One region of the Priestia megaterium genome, then DNA from elsewhere that is predicted to be linked to it. Evidence: riboswitches for the same ligand, from Rfam matches in the RefSeq annotation. Region 1 holds a riboswitch; each other region holds the start of a gene.

Region 1 (3,212 bases):
CCAGCTTGGCTACCGCTTGACCTAAAGCGGTCATAGAGCCTGCATATTCATATAATGGTCCTTGCTGAGACGCTGCAACTGAGATACTGTCCGTAGATGTTCCCGTAGCAATCGTCTTTGTAGCTGGATCTATGACACCCAGCTGTGACAGCGTTTTTGTTTTGGCTTCTGTAGCGGCAATAAAAAGCTGTAAAAACGCCGCATCCGTAAGCCTGCCTTCCACGAAAAAAAACATATTAATTGTACCGGGAGAGGAATAGAAAGGGACAGCTTCGTCAGCTGTAATATCCACTGCGTTTCCTACTCCAGCCGTTATCACGGAAGCTACTCTTACTCCGTAGCCTTCATAACAGTAAATCGCTCTTTCTTTTAACCAAACCGCTGTCATCAACCCTACGATTTGCTCATGGCGCACATTTTCTTTCATCAAATATTGCTCATACTCTAAAGAAGGAGTATCTGAATAATAGTCTTTATGAACAAATCGATTGTAAAAGGTGTCCGTTTCCGTGATGCCTGTTCCTAAAACGCCTGAGCTGTATGTTTTATAAGAAGTCTCGGTTTTCATGATTAAAAGCTCAGGCCGTTCTTCAATTTTAAGATGTGAAAAGGGACCAATCCCCTTTTCAATTCGAACTGGAATATGGTCCCTCTTTTTATTTATTGTACACCTCAGGGTATACTGCTTTTGCTAAGTCCTCTAAGCCATCTACAATACGAGGTCCTAAGCGGTTGATTTTGTTTTGATTAACCTTTTCGATGTTCCCCTCTTTTACAGCAGTCATGCTGCTCCAAGCGGGACGCTTCATAATCTCATTTTTGTCTGCATCATACGTTGCGATAATAACGTCAGGGTTTAACTTAACAACTTGCTCTTCAGAAAACTTAACCCAACCCTTTTCACTAGCCGCTACGTTATCAGCACCGATCATAGTAAGCATTTCGTTCATGAACGTACCTTTTCCTGTTGTATAAATCTCAGGAGCTCCCGATACCTCTATCCATACTTTTTTACGATCTTCTTTTGAAATCGTTTTTGCTTTTTTCTCAATTGAAGCTACTTTTTCTTTCATGTCTTTAATTGTTTGATTAGCTTCTTTTGTTTTACCCGTTAATTTACCAATTTGCGTAATAGAATCATAAACCGTATCAAACGTTGTTGAATCTTTTACAACAAATACCGGAATACCCGCACTTTCAATTTGTTTAAATACTTCATCTGAAACGCCCATACTTGAAGCGTGTGCCAGCACTAAATCAGGATTTAAAGCAATAACTTTTTCTGCATTAACGTTCATATCTCCCACCTGCGCTTTTTTCTTTACGCTTTTAGGATAATCATCGTTGCTTGTGACACCGACTAATTCTTTTTCAAGGCCAAGGGCATATACAATCTCCGTATTACTTGGCATTAATGAAACAATTTTCTTAGGCTGTTTTTTCAACGTAATTTCTTTATCACGCGCGTCTTTTACCTTCACTGGAAACGCAGCTTGTGACGTTTGTTCTGTATCTTGCTTCGTTTTTTTATCACTGTTGCTTTGGCTGCCTGCACCGCATGCAGCAAGTACGATGACTAACAGCGCAATAATGGAATACGAAAGCCATTTTTTCATCTAAATACTCCCCCTATATATTGTTCATTGTGAATACGAAACCTCCACGTTAAAGAAAAAGCAAATGATCATGCAAAAAGCAGCGCTATCCCGTTTTTTCCGCTTTGACTATGTATACTGCTCGGCAGCAGCTTCAAAATAAAAAAGCTTTACTTTCAATTGAAAGCAAAGCAGGTAACGTCAAGATAAGCAGGAAAAGAATCCGTTCACTATACTTGATATGTATGTTCATTACCCTGCTTCACCCTTCCTCGAAGGTTTCACAGCTAACAATAAGGCAGGTCTCCTGACTTACGCACAAAGCGCTTACAGTGGCGGGACCGCGCTGGTTTTTCACCAGACTTCCCTTTTCACTCAATCTTTAAATTGAGACCTTATTGCTTTACGATTATTCACTTGTCCTAGTATACCCCACTCATCGAAAAATGGAAATAGCCATTCTCACAAAAAAAGCTGCGAGAATGCTCTCGCAGCTTAGGGAATTAAAGAGTTGCTAAAAATTCACGGACCGCTTCAGGCGTTTTAGCATTTGCACTGTGCAGGTGCGCAATTTTTTCACCGTTTTTATATACAAGAAGAGAAGGAATACCCATTACATTGTTTTCAGCAGAAAGTTCTTCAAACTCATCCTTGTCAATTTTAAACCATGCTTTATCTGTATTTTCGTCAACGATTTCATCAATAAACATATCCAAACGTTTGCAATCAGGACACCACGTTGTCGTAAAAATCCCAACGCTTAGTGTTTCATTCTTAATTTGTTCGCGAAATTGTTTTTCTTCCGTAAATTGTTTCATTGTGTTACCTCCAGCGTCTATTCGTTCCTTCCTACAATTCTATAGTAAGAAGTCTGACTTCATTATAAACGATTTTTTTATCGTTGTGCTAATGTTTCAGCTTATTTAGACCATAACGGTTTTAGACGTAAAAAAATGCTAGCTTAAAAAAGCTAACATTTCGAAATTGTAGAATGTTGTGTCTATTATCAGCTGAACCACTTAGGCGGCATGTTTCGGTTCCAATAAATTTTCCCTAAATCATAATGCTTTTGAAAATTATCTGCGGCCGCATGATAGTGAAAATTAAACCAGTATCCATCTTTTGGAGGATTTTCACGCCGTACATGAAACCGTATTAAGTCCTGACCGGTTTCCCGGTCATATACATGGAAAATCTTTTCACCGTAGCCAGCAGCAGGGTGCTCGCTTATCTCGAGATTCTGAATTGACTGTTCACGTTCAGTGCCAATGTCGGTCAGCACTTCTTCAATTTTAGGTAACACTGCTTGACGAAATTCATCTTCAATGACAGGACCAATTTTTGTTCCGAATTTTTCCACTGACTGTTTTTCAGCTGATTCCATTGCATACGTAACAAATGATGAAACGTCTTCATATTTTGGTTCTTCATATGGCAAATGAATATCTTCTATAACAGCTGTGACAGGAGTTGTTTCTCTTACATACCCTGCTTTATGTTGCTTGTCCGCTTTTGCATCATCAACGTATAAATATTCTGGTGGAGTGACAAGCCCAAATGTAAATACTGTAATAAATACAATTAGCATTCTTTTTATCCATCTAGGCATTCGTATCT
Region 2 (3,212 bases), 630 kb from region 1:
GATGGCGTCACTTTTTTCTCCATCACAAAAATCACACGCTTTAATTGTAAACACGTCTCCGACTGGAGATAGTAAAAAGGAAGCTGATTGGAGCTTTTTAATAATCACATCTGGCTGAGCCGTTGGAATTTGCAGTTTGATTTGATGGTCAGGCGTATACTCCATCGTACCTTTTTCACCAACAACTTCTGCTAGTGTTGTCATTTGAACGGGCGTAAACTTCTTATTTGCAAGCCCTGGACTAACTGCCACTTCAAAAATAGACTCAATTGGCTGGTGTACGACCGGTGAAGTAGTTTCACCTAAAATTGCTTGAAGCGCTTCTTCTGCCAGAGCTCGTGAAGCTGCTTTTTCTTCTTTTGTGTTCTGAACATCTTCAATAGCTGAAGCCGTTTGCTTTACAGTCTCCTCTTGATCAAGAGCCCATGGTTCTGCTTCTTTTCGAAGTCGCTGATGCGGTCTTAGCGGCTGCTCTGTTTGGTTGAGGGTATATTTACGCTGATACCCGCGCGGTGTAATCATTAAGTCATCGTAAAAGAACGTAGATGAATTTCCGACAACAACGGTAGTCAGCATGCCTATTTCATGATTTAACATGTCTTTTAAATTGGTCATTACCACTTCTTCACGGTCACGATAAGCGCTTTTCACAAGACCAACAGGCGTATCGGGGGAACGGTATTTTAATAAAATCCTTTGCGCTTCCACAATTTGTCTTGTGCGTCTTCCGCTTTTCGGATTATAAAAAGCTACTACAAAATCTGCTTGTGCAGCTGCTTCGATTCGTTTTTCGATTAACTCCCAAGGCGTAAGGTGGTCACTTAAACTAATCGTACAGGCATCATGCATCACGGGCGCCCCAAGGAGGGATGCGCATGAATTAATAGCCGAAATGCCAGGAATCACTTCCAGCTCTACGCCCGTTTCTTTTTTCCATCCTTTTTCAATCAACACTTCATACACAAGGCCGGCCATTCCGTATACTCCTGCATCTCCGCTTGAAATGACCGCCACGGTTTTTCCCGCTTCAGCTTGCTTTACGGCTTCTTGTGCACGGCTTACTTCTTCGGTCATTCCTGTACTAATAATTTGCTGATTCGTTAATAGTCCTTGAATTAATTCCACATAGGTTTTATAACCAATGATCATATCACTTTCTTGAATGGCTTCTCTTGCTCGCTGTGTAATATGTTCAAAGCTTCCTGGGCCGAATCCAATAACTAACAGTTTACCTTTCATGCTAGCTCCTCCTTTATGCGTTACTTTTTACTTTGTCAATTCCTTCTATGGAGTCACTCTTTTCCGGAGAAACAAAACCGTTTTGATCATATTCATAAATAAGTGATTCCTTTATACTGCAGCCTCCTGCTAAATGTTCTTCAACAATTCGATGAGCTACGTTTTCAGTGACCTGCTTGTACCAATCTCCTGAAGGGTACACGATAGCTACAGGAGCATCTTTGCATCTTCCGTTACAGCGCGTACGGGTTGTGTGAACCGCTTCATCTAGATTCAGTTCAGTCACTTTATTTCGAATAGCTTGAGTGGCTTCTTCTCCACCTTTTCTCATACAGCTGCTTCCATTACAAATCAATACGTGATGTTTTGTTCCATTTAAGTTCCACGTCGTCACACTTATTCGCTCCTTTACTAAAAAAACGCCTCTATCAATGATAGAGGCGCAGAAAAATTCAAACTAAGTTTTTGCACTTCCACCTATATCCCGTAGGGTAAGCTTCGCATTAGAAAAAGGCTGGTTTCCTGACTTCGATTCATCACTTGATTGCGCCTTCCCGAATACAGTGGCATATGCAATCAGCTCCTCTTCACAGTGGCGGGTACCGCGCTGGCTTCACACCAGACTTCCCATTTAACGCAATGTGAACATTGCGCACCTTTTTTGCACGATATGTAGTTTTGTGCTACGAGAAAAACCCGCTTCGCTAATATGCGAGCGGGTAAAACGTCAGAATAAAAGTGTACACGAATGCCACTTTAAGCCAACGTTTCCCTTCCCGCTCCCCGGAGAAATAGAAACTTCACAATAAAGACAGGTCTCCTGACTTGTGTATCATTCTACTTGAGAACCTTCCCGTGATTTTTCCACAGTGGTTATACTCGTTCGTCCACACTTACAGTTGCGGGGGCAGTACTGGTCTTTCACCAGTTTCCCTATTAAGCCTTCTTGGCATCTTTACTGTTGCTGTTTGATATATATGAACCTTTTAAACTATCAGAATAATAGAAGTAACTACCATATCATAGCGTACATTTTTTTTTATTTCAACTCTATTCTTTTCGTAAGATACAAGAAGCTATGAAAAAACAAGAGCATAAAGTCAGCTCTTGTTTTTTCATTATATAGCTACTAATGTTAAATGAGGATCATTATAATACACGACTTCTGAAAGAACTTTACAGCCATTTGTTTTTGCAAAAGCTTCTCTCGCCTGCGTTTCAGTTTCAAATTCAAACATTTTCATTTCTTTTCCAGCATATACCGTCAGTACCCACATGAAAAGATTCGCCTCCGATTATTGTAGTGATCGCTATATCCACATTATGACGAAACCATATCCTTTTGAAAACCCATTCTACAAAACTTGTCACAAGAAACTTTTAAAAATTTAAAAACATTTTAACTTCTGTAAATGAACAAAATGTACAAAAGGTTTAAGCCGTATTATACCTCTTTAAAAAAGGTGCTTTTTTTACCAACTGTTGCTTCACCAGTAAAAAAATATATAGTATTTATTAAAAAAAGAAGCCGGACAGCCGGCTTCTTTTTTAGGAAAGGAAAGTACAGACATCACAGTCCCGTACTGCTCTTTGTTTTGCATAAAAATACACTAATTAAATATTCCTTTCTTAAAGCAGAACCATGTTCGATTGCACATAGTGGTAAAGAAGCTTGTACGTATGGTTTAATGAATCTTGATGCGTTCTCTCAAACGCATGAGAAGAATCAATTCCTGGACCAATTAAGCCGTGTACGATGTCATGCCCGGCACGAATAGCAGCAGAAGCATCTGATCCGTAAAACGGATAAATATCTAATTTGTACTGAATATCATGCTGCTTAGCTAGCTCCACCAAATGCTTTCTCAAACCGTAATGATATGGGCCGCTTGAATCTTTTACACAAATAGACACGGTGTATTCATCAGTAGATTGTCCATCTCCCATGGCACCCATATCAACCGCTAAGTATT
Region 3 (3,212 bases), 1.4 Mb from region 1:
TTGATTATAAGCAACAACAATGTTTGGATGTACAATCGATGACGTCAGCATTTTTCTATTAATCAAAGCGGTTGCTTGTTTGGCTAACTGATCTCGTTTTGCGTCATCTACTGTTGAATTTAACTGTTCTATCATTTTTGTTAGCGTATCATCATTAATCCGGCTGGCATTTAAACCACCGCCGGGCAAATAGTTCGTACTTAAATAATAGCTGGCATCTCCTCTAGGTGCTGTGATAAGGCTGTACAATGCTAAATCCCAATCATCTTTTGCCATTACATATTCATCGCTATCTTCAACTAGGTGAATCTTAATAGTAATTCCTAACTCTTTGGCATTAGACTGTATAAGCTGAGCAATTAAAGGCAGTTCTGGCAAAGAACTGTATGTGACAAGAGAGAGCGATAGTGGCTTTCCATTTTTGATTGCTTTGTCATTTTTGATTTGATAGCCTGCTTTCTCTAAATATTTTTTAGCAGATGTCATACCTCTTTGCTCATTAGCAGTACTATCAGCAAAAGGAAATTGGGGTAAAAATGGACCTCGAGCCGCTGCCGCTTGATTGTTCATGATGCTGCTAACAATTTCTTTTCGGTTCAATAAGGTATCGATAGCTTTTCTTACATTTTCGTCTTTTAATGCGTCATTAGTTTGATTGTAAAGCAATAAATGGGTGCGCACACTAGGTACTCCACTTACTTTAAAAGACGGATCTGTTTGTAAAGTGCCCAAGCTTTCTAAAGGCGGGCGATAAATAATATCGGCTGTTCCAGATTGAAGAGCAGCAACTCGCGCATTAGCATCTTCGTTAAATCCAAAGATCGCACTTTTCAATTTCACTTTTCCACCCCAATAATTTTCATATCTTTCTAATTTTACTTGATTTCCTTGATCAAAAGACAAGACGCGAAATGGACCCGTACCAATGGGCTTCTTAGCTATATTAGAAGCATCAACATCTATAATAGCTGTATTTGGATGCACTAATTCAGAAGGAAATTTAGGCATTGGTTCTTTTAATGTAATTGTCAGCGCATGACTGTTCGCTTTCATTTCTTTAATATTTAAAGCGTTTTTCATCGCATAACTTTGATCTATCGTTCTTTGAAGAGAAGACTTAACGGCATTTGCATCTAGCGCTTTTCCATTTTGAAACGTGATGTTCTTTCTTATCATAAATGTCCATGTAAGGCCGTTATCTTTCGTTTCCCACTTTTCAGCAAGCCAAGGCTTTATTTTTAAATCGTCGTTGATTTTAACAAGCGTCTCCCCTACTCCCCCACGAACTGCTGTATAATTATCGTCCGTATGAGGATCAAGCGTTGCAGATGTAAAATTAAATAAAAACGTCACACTTTTATCCGTTTTCTTTCTTTCTTTTATACTTACGCTCTCTTCATTAGGAGCGCAAGCAGTGAGGCAAAGTAACACGAGAAATATCATAGATACAAGTTTTTTATTATTTATCATTCATTTTTCCACCTTCTATTTTAATACACAAAAAAAAGCACTTCTAAAAAGAAGTGCTTGCCTTCACAACAAATTCAGATAAACGTATCCCTTGTTTATCGTATTTTTGATTCTGCCAAAACACCTCCCTATCCTCGTAGGTTATTGTGTGCTGCGATTTATGGCAGGTCTCCTGGCTTCAAGTCATTGCCTTATACCGCCTTCCCGTCTCTAAATAGACAGTGGCTTTTTGACATAAGGCTCCTTGTTACAGTGGCGGGACCGCTCCGGATTTTCACCGGATTCCCTTTTAAGGCAATTGAAAAACAATTGCCACCATAAAAGCTGGTTATTTAATTTAGTAGCGTGCTCTTGAAACTCTAGAAGTGGAAGCTGATGGTGAAATACCTTCATCATCAAATCCAGTGGCAATAACGGTTACCATCATTTCGTCCTTTAAATCTTCATTAATCACAGATCCAAAAATCATATTTAAGTCCTGATCAGAAGCGGACGTGACAATATCTGCTGCTTCCTGTACTTCGTAAAGACTCAGGCTGCTGCCGCTCGTAATGTTCAGCAGCACGCCTCTTGCTCCATCAATCGATGCATCTAGCAGCGGACTAGAAATCGCTTTTTTCGCTGCTTCAATTGCTCGATCTGATCCCGAAGCTCGTCCGATACCCATAAGCGCAAATCCTTGATTAGACATAATTGTTTTTACATCAGCAAAGTCAAGGTTAATCAGCCCTGGAACAGCGATTAAATCTGAAATACCTTGAATACCTTGGCGAAGAACATTATCTGCTTCACGGAATGCTTCAAGCATAGGTGTCTTTTTATCAACGATTTCAAGCAAACGGTCGTTTGGAATGACAATAAGGGTATCTACCGATTCATTCATCGCAGTAATACCGCCTACTGCTTGCTTGGTACGTTTATTTCCTTCAAACTTGAAAGGACGAGTAACTACTCCAATTGTTAAAGCATTTAGTTCACGGGCAATTTGGGCAATAACCGGAGCTGCTCCAGTACCAGTGCCTCCCCCCATGCCAGCTGTTACGAATACCATATCTGCGCCTTGCAGTACTTCTTGAATTTGCTCTCTGCTTTCTTCTGCAGCTTCTCTTCCTACTTCTGGATTAGCTCCTGCACCTAATCCTCGCGTTAATGCCGCACCAATCTGCATTTTCACATCTGCTTTAGATAAATTAAGCGCCTGAGCATCCGTATTAACGGCGATAAATTCTACCCCTTGTACACCATGTTCAATCATACGGTTAACGGTGTTATTTCCTCCACCGCCGACTCCAATTACTTTAATTCGCACTAATGGCGATACATCTCCATCAAATCCAAACATTCTAAGTTCCTCCTCAATGATCAAAATTACTTTCTCTTATTATCCGAAAAAACACGTGAAGAACCTTTTACTCCTATGTTTAACGCGTAACTGTTCTTTTGTTTTACAGATTTTATACATTTCTCTTTTAACCTTTAAATCTTTACATCTTTATGTAAAATTATTGTTGTTCCGAAGTTAGTACGCCGAACTCTTTTTTGGTTTTCCCACTCAAAACGGCATATAAGCTTATTGTATCATTCATTTGACAGATGTCTGTATTTAATTTTGAGTAAGATGTGACTAAGAGAATAATATTTTTATAGACAAAATGAGAAAAAGCCCTTAGAAATAAGGGCTTCTCTAGATAATAAACCATTTTATAATTTCCCAGTTAAGAATTGAGCTTCTCCCATACCAA
Region 4 (3,212 bases), 1.4 Mb from region 1:
CGCATACACCGCCGCGTTCAAGTAGCTTTCCCAGTTTTCTCGTTTTAACGGCAGTCCTTCACGCAGCGCCGGTTCATCTACTTGAATCATTGAGATGCCCTGACTTTCAAGTGCTTCCACTTCTTTTCTAAGAGCAAGCGCAATTTGATTGGCCACGTCGTAGCGTGAGATATCATCACGTACAAACGACCAGTTTAAAATTGTAATTGGCCCCGTCAGCATTCCTTTAACAGGCTTATTGGTTAGAGACTGTGCGTAGACCGTTTCTTTGATTGTCATCGCCTGCTCGTACGAGACATCTCCGTAAATAAGCGGCGGCTTCACGCAGCGAGAACCGTATGATTGCACCCAGCCAAACTTCGTAAACTGAAAACCTCCTAATTTTTCACCGAAGTATTCAACCATGTCCGTGCGCTCAAACTCTCCGTGCACAAGGACATCTAAGCCGATGTTTTCTTGAATTTCAATCCATTTTTTGATTTCAGCGTTAATGTACGCTTCATATGCTTCATCGCTTAACTCTCCTTTACGCCACTTCAGACGCTCTTTTCGCACTTCTTTTGTTTGCGGAAAGCTTCCAATTGTTGTCGTTGGAAGAAGCGGCAGTTGAAATGCTTCTTGCTGAACGCGTTGACGTACGTCAAACGGCGCTTGGCGCTCCGCTTTATAGCTGTGCAGCTGCTTCAGCTCTTTTTGAACGTCTTGATGGTTTCGAAAAGATGATCCATTTAATGCTTGAATCGCTTGTTTGCTTACACTTATTTCTTTTTCAATTGCTTCTTTTCCTTGCTGCACCGCTTTTGTTAAAAGCGTGATTTCCTTCAGCTTTTCATCTGCAAAAGACAGCGCGTTTTTTAGAATTGGCTCAATGGTTTTTTCGCTTTTCACCGTGACAGGAACATGTAATAAACTTGATGAAGGCTGCAGAATCAAACGGTCTTTTGATACAGCTTCTTCAATTTCACTGATTGTTAAAAGCTGTTCGTCCAAGTTTTCACGCCAAATGTTTCGTCCGTCAATCACTCCTGCTGCCAGCACTTTATCAGTTGGAAAACCATATTTATTAAGCGCCGTGAGATTTTCGCCTCGGTCATGTACAAAATCCAATCCAATTCCGTGAACAGGAAGAGCAACTACTTCTTTATAGTAATCTACGCTGTCAAAGTACGTCTGCAAAATGACTTTTACATTCGGTGCCGCTTTTTTCAAAGCTTCATAGACTTCTTTATACAGTGCCAGGTCTTCTTTTGATAGCGTTGTAGCTAAAATCGGCTCATCTATTTGTACCCACTCGACCCCTTCTGCCTCCAGCTCCGCTAAGATTGTTGCATAAAGAGGAACAAACTGTTCAACTACTTTTTTAAACTCACTTTTTTTATATCCTTTTGACAGCTTCACAAATGTTACTGGACCTAAAATAACGGGTTTGCCTTTGATATTCAGCTTTTGTTTTGCTTCTTTGTAAAATTGAAGCGGACGATTTTCTACAAGGGCAGGCGTACATTCGTCAAGCTCTGGTACGATATAGTGATAATTTGTGTTAAACCATTTTGTCATCGTAGAGGCTACCGCACCTTTTGTTCCTCGGGCGATGTCAAAATACGTTTCAAGGGATACCGGGCCTCCGTTATATTCAAAGCGCTTTGGCACCAAACCAAACATAGCGGCTGTATCTAACACGTGATCGTATAAGCTAAAATCGCCGACTGGAATTAATTCAATTCCTGCGTCACGCTGTTTTTTCAGATGCCCAAGACGAAGAGCTTCAATTTCCTGAAGAAAGATATCTTTCTCTATCTTTCCTGCCCAAAACTGCTCAAGCGCTTTTTTCCATTCTCGTTTTTCACCAATTCTTGGATAACCTACATTTGAACTTTTTACACTGCTCATTTTTTCCACTCCCTATATATTTTTTTATCGCTAAACTAAAAAATCTCCCTTTTCGAAATGAAAAGAGAGATGATACGCATACTTAACTAAAGTTGAGATAGCCTGTTTTTCTCAACACGTATTCCTCACTCCTCTCTATATCCCGTAGAGCTTAAGTGCATACAACAGGCAGGTCTCCTGACTTAGGTTCATCGCTTCCTATCCCTTCCCATTTCAACATGAAACAGTGGTTAATAAGTTGCTCCCCATTACAGTGGCGGGACCGCGCCGGCTTTTCACCGGTCTTCCCTTTTAAGCTGCGTACATTCGTTACACAGCACCTGATGCATTTCTATGAAATTGTTCATTCAAAACATATTCACATAAAATAAAAAGCCTCTCTATCATGAATAGAGAGGCATAGTATCTATGAAATCCTCTCTTATTTTTCAAAGCTGTACGCTTTGCAGGATGTAGCACCTTTTTAACAAGATTGTTAAATGGTTGCCGGGCTTCACAGGGCCAGTCCCTCCGCCTCTCTCAATAAGAGTTTTAATTGTTTATAATATTTTGAATGTAGAGTCATCTTAACACCTTACATTTATGTTGTCAAAAGAAATTTCAAAAAAATTAGTTTTCAGGAGGCGTTGACGCTAATTTTTGCCTTAATAATTTGTAATCATCTTTTCGATGTGTTTCGATCAAGTCTTTTGCTCCTTGATGATACCCTGAAGAATAGATGTACTCTACCGCCGTTTCGATAAGCATTCTCTTTTCTTCCGCACATTCTCGGTCCATTAGGGGGAACAGTCTACCTAAAAGGTCATTTAAATCTTCCTTAATAAAACGATTAAGTCCTTCTTGCATCTTTTCGTTTGCCATGATAGCTCCTCCATTTGCTGTGTATCTTCTAAGCCTCTATAAACAGGCAGTTCACTGTAAATTTCAAGATAAAGTTAAGCCATTAAACAGTATATCAAGTGAATGTTTTTCTTCAATTACATATGTAATACAAATATATGACAAATACAGAGAATATATCATCATTCACTATCTATTATAACGTTTGACTGAGCCTTCTGCTACAAGGTTTCTTTAAACATTATGCACAATCTTCCAAAAGCCTGCCTGTGAATCACAGGCAGGCTCTCCATTAAACATAACTTTCTATTCTCTTGTTTTTACAAACAACTTCTTCGAGGTCGTCCAAAATCCTTCCAAAGAAGAGGTCCTAAAATGTCGTACCGACTAACAAAAAACTCCGTAAAATTATAATTATTTAAAATTAAAGGCGGCTCAAAATCAAGGGGAGCACCCGCGCCTCCTGACAATACAAAATCAGT

The links. A riboswitch is a leader RNA that binds a small molecule or an ion and turns the genes downstream of it on or off. The one in region 1 is predicted to bind cobalamin.
Region 2: it holds a riboswitch for cobalamin, as region 1 does, so the genes downstream of both, CEQ83_RS12875 ((2Fe-2S) ferredoxin domain-containing protein) here and CEQ83_RS09660 (ABC transporter substrate-binding protein) in region 1, are expected to answer to the same signal.
Region 3: it holds a riboswitch for cobalamin, as region 1 does, so the genes downstream of both, nikA (nickel ABC transporter substrate-binding protein) here and CEQ83_RS09660 (ABC transporter substrate-binding protein) in region 1, are expected to answer to the same signal.
Region 4: it holds a riboswitch for cobalamin, as region 1 does, so the genes downstream of both, metE (5-methyltetrahydropteroyltriglutamate--homocysteine S-methyltransferase) here and CEQ83_RS09660 (ABC transporter substrate-binding protein) in region 1, are expected to answer to the same signal.

The regions. Positions count from the first base shown of each region.
Region 1 covers NZ_CP023317.1:1,925,876-1,929,087, reverse strand. The annotation lists gene CEQ83_RS09665 (adenosylcobinamide amidohydrolase) at 1-568, opposite strand, end outside; gene CEQ83_RS09660 (ABC transporter substrate-binding protein) at 657-1,616, opposite strand; cobalamin riboswitch at 1,876-2,008, opposite strand; gene CEQ83_RS09655 (thioredoxin family protein) at 2,099-2,413, opposite strand; gene CEQ83_RS09650 (YpjP family protein) at 2,602-3,204, opposite strand.
Region 2 covers NZ_CP023317.1:2,558,770-2,561,981, forward strand. The annotation lists gene cobJ (precorrin-3B C(17)-methyltransferase) at 1-1,239, opposite strand, end outside; gene CEQ83_RS12875 ((2Fe-2S) ferredoxin domain-containing protein) at 1,253-1,633, opposite strand; cobalamin riboswitch at 1,735-1,914, opposite strand; cobalamin riboswitch at 2,033-2,211, opposite strand; gene CEQ83_RS27075 (hypothetical protein) at 2,358-2,516, opposite strand; gene CEQ83_RS12880 (M42 family metallopeptidase) at 2,869-3,212, opposite strand, start outside.
Region 3 covers NZ_CP023317.1:480,911-484,122, reverse strand. The annotation lists gene nikA (nickel ABC transporter substrate-binding protein) at 1-1,470, opposite strand, end outside; cobalamin riboswitch at 1,615-1,805, opposite strand; gene ftsZ (cell division protein FtsZ) at 1,808-2,812, opposite strand; gene CEQ83_RS02555 (tautomerase family protein) at 3,172-3,212, opposite strand, start outside.
Region 4 covers NZ_CP023317.1:3,371,427-3,374,638, forward strand. The annotation lists gene metE (5-methyltetrahydropteroyltriglutamate--homocysteine S-methyltransferase) at 1-1,890, opposite strand, end outside; cobalamin riboswitch at 2,041-2,229, opposite strand; SAM riboswitch class I at 2,309-2,419, opposite strand; gene CEQ83_RS17275 (hypothetical protein) at 2,500-2,751, opposite strand; gene CEQ83_RS17280 (metallophosphoesterase family protein) at 3,051-3,212, opposite strand, start outside.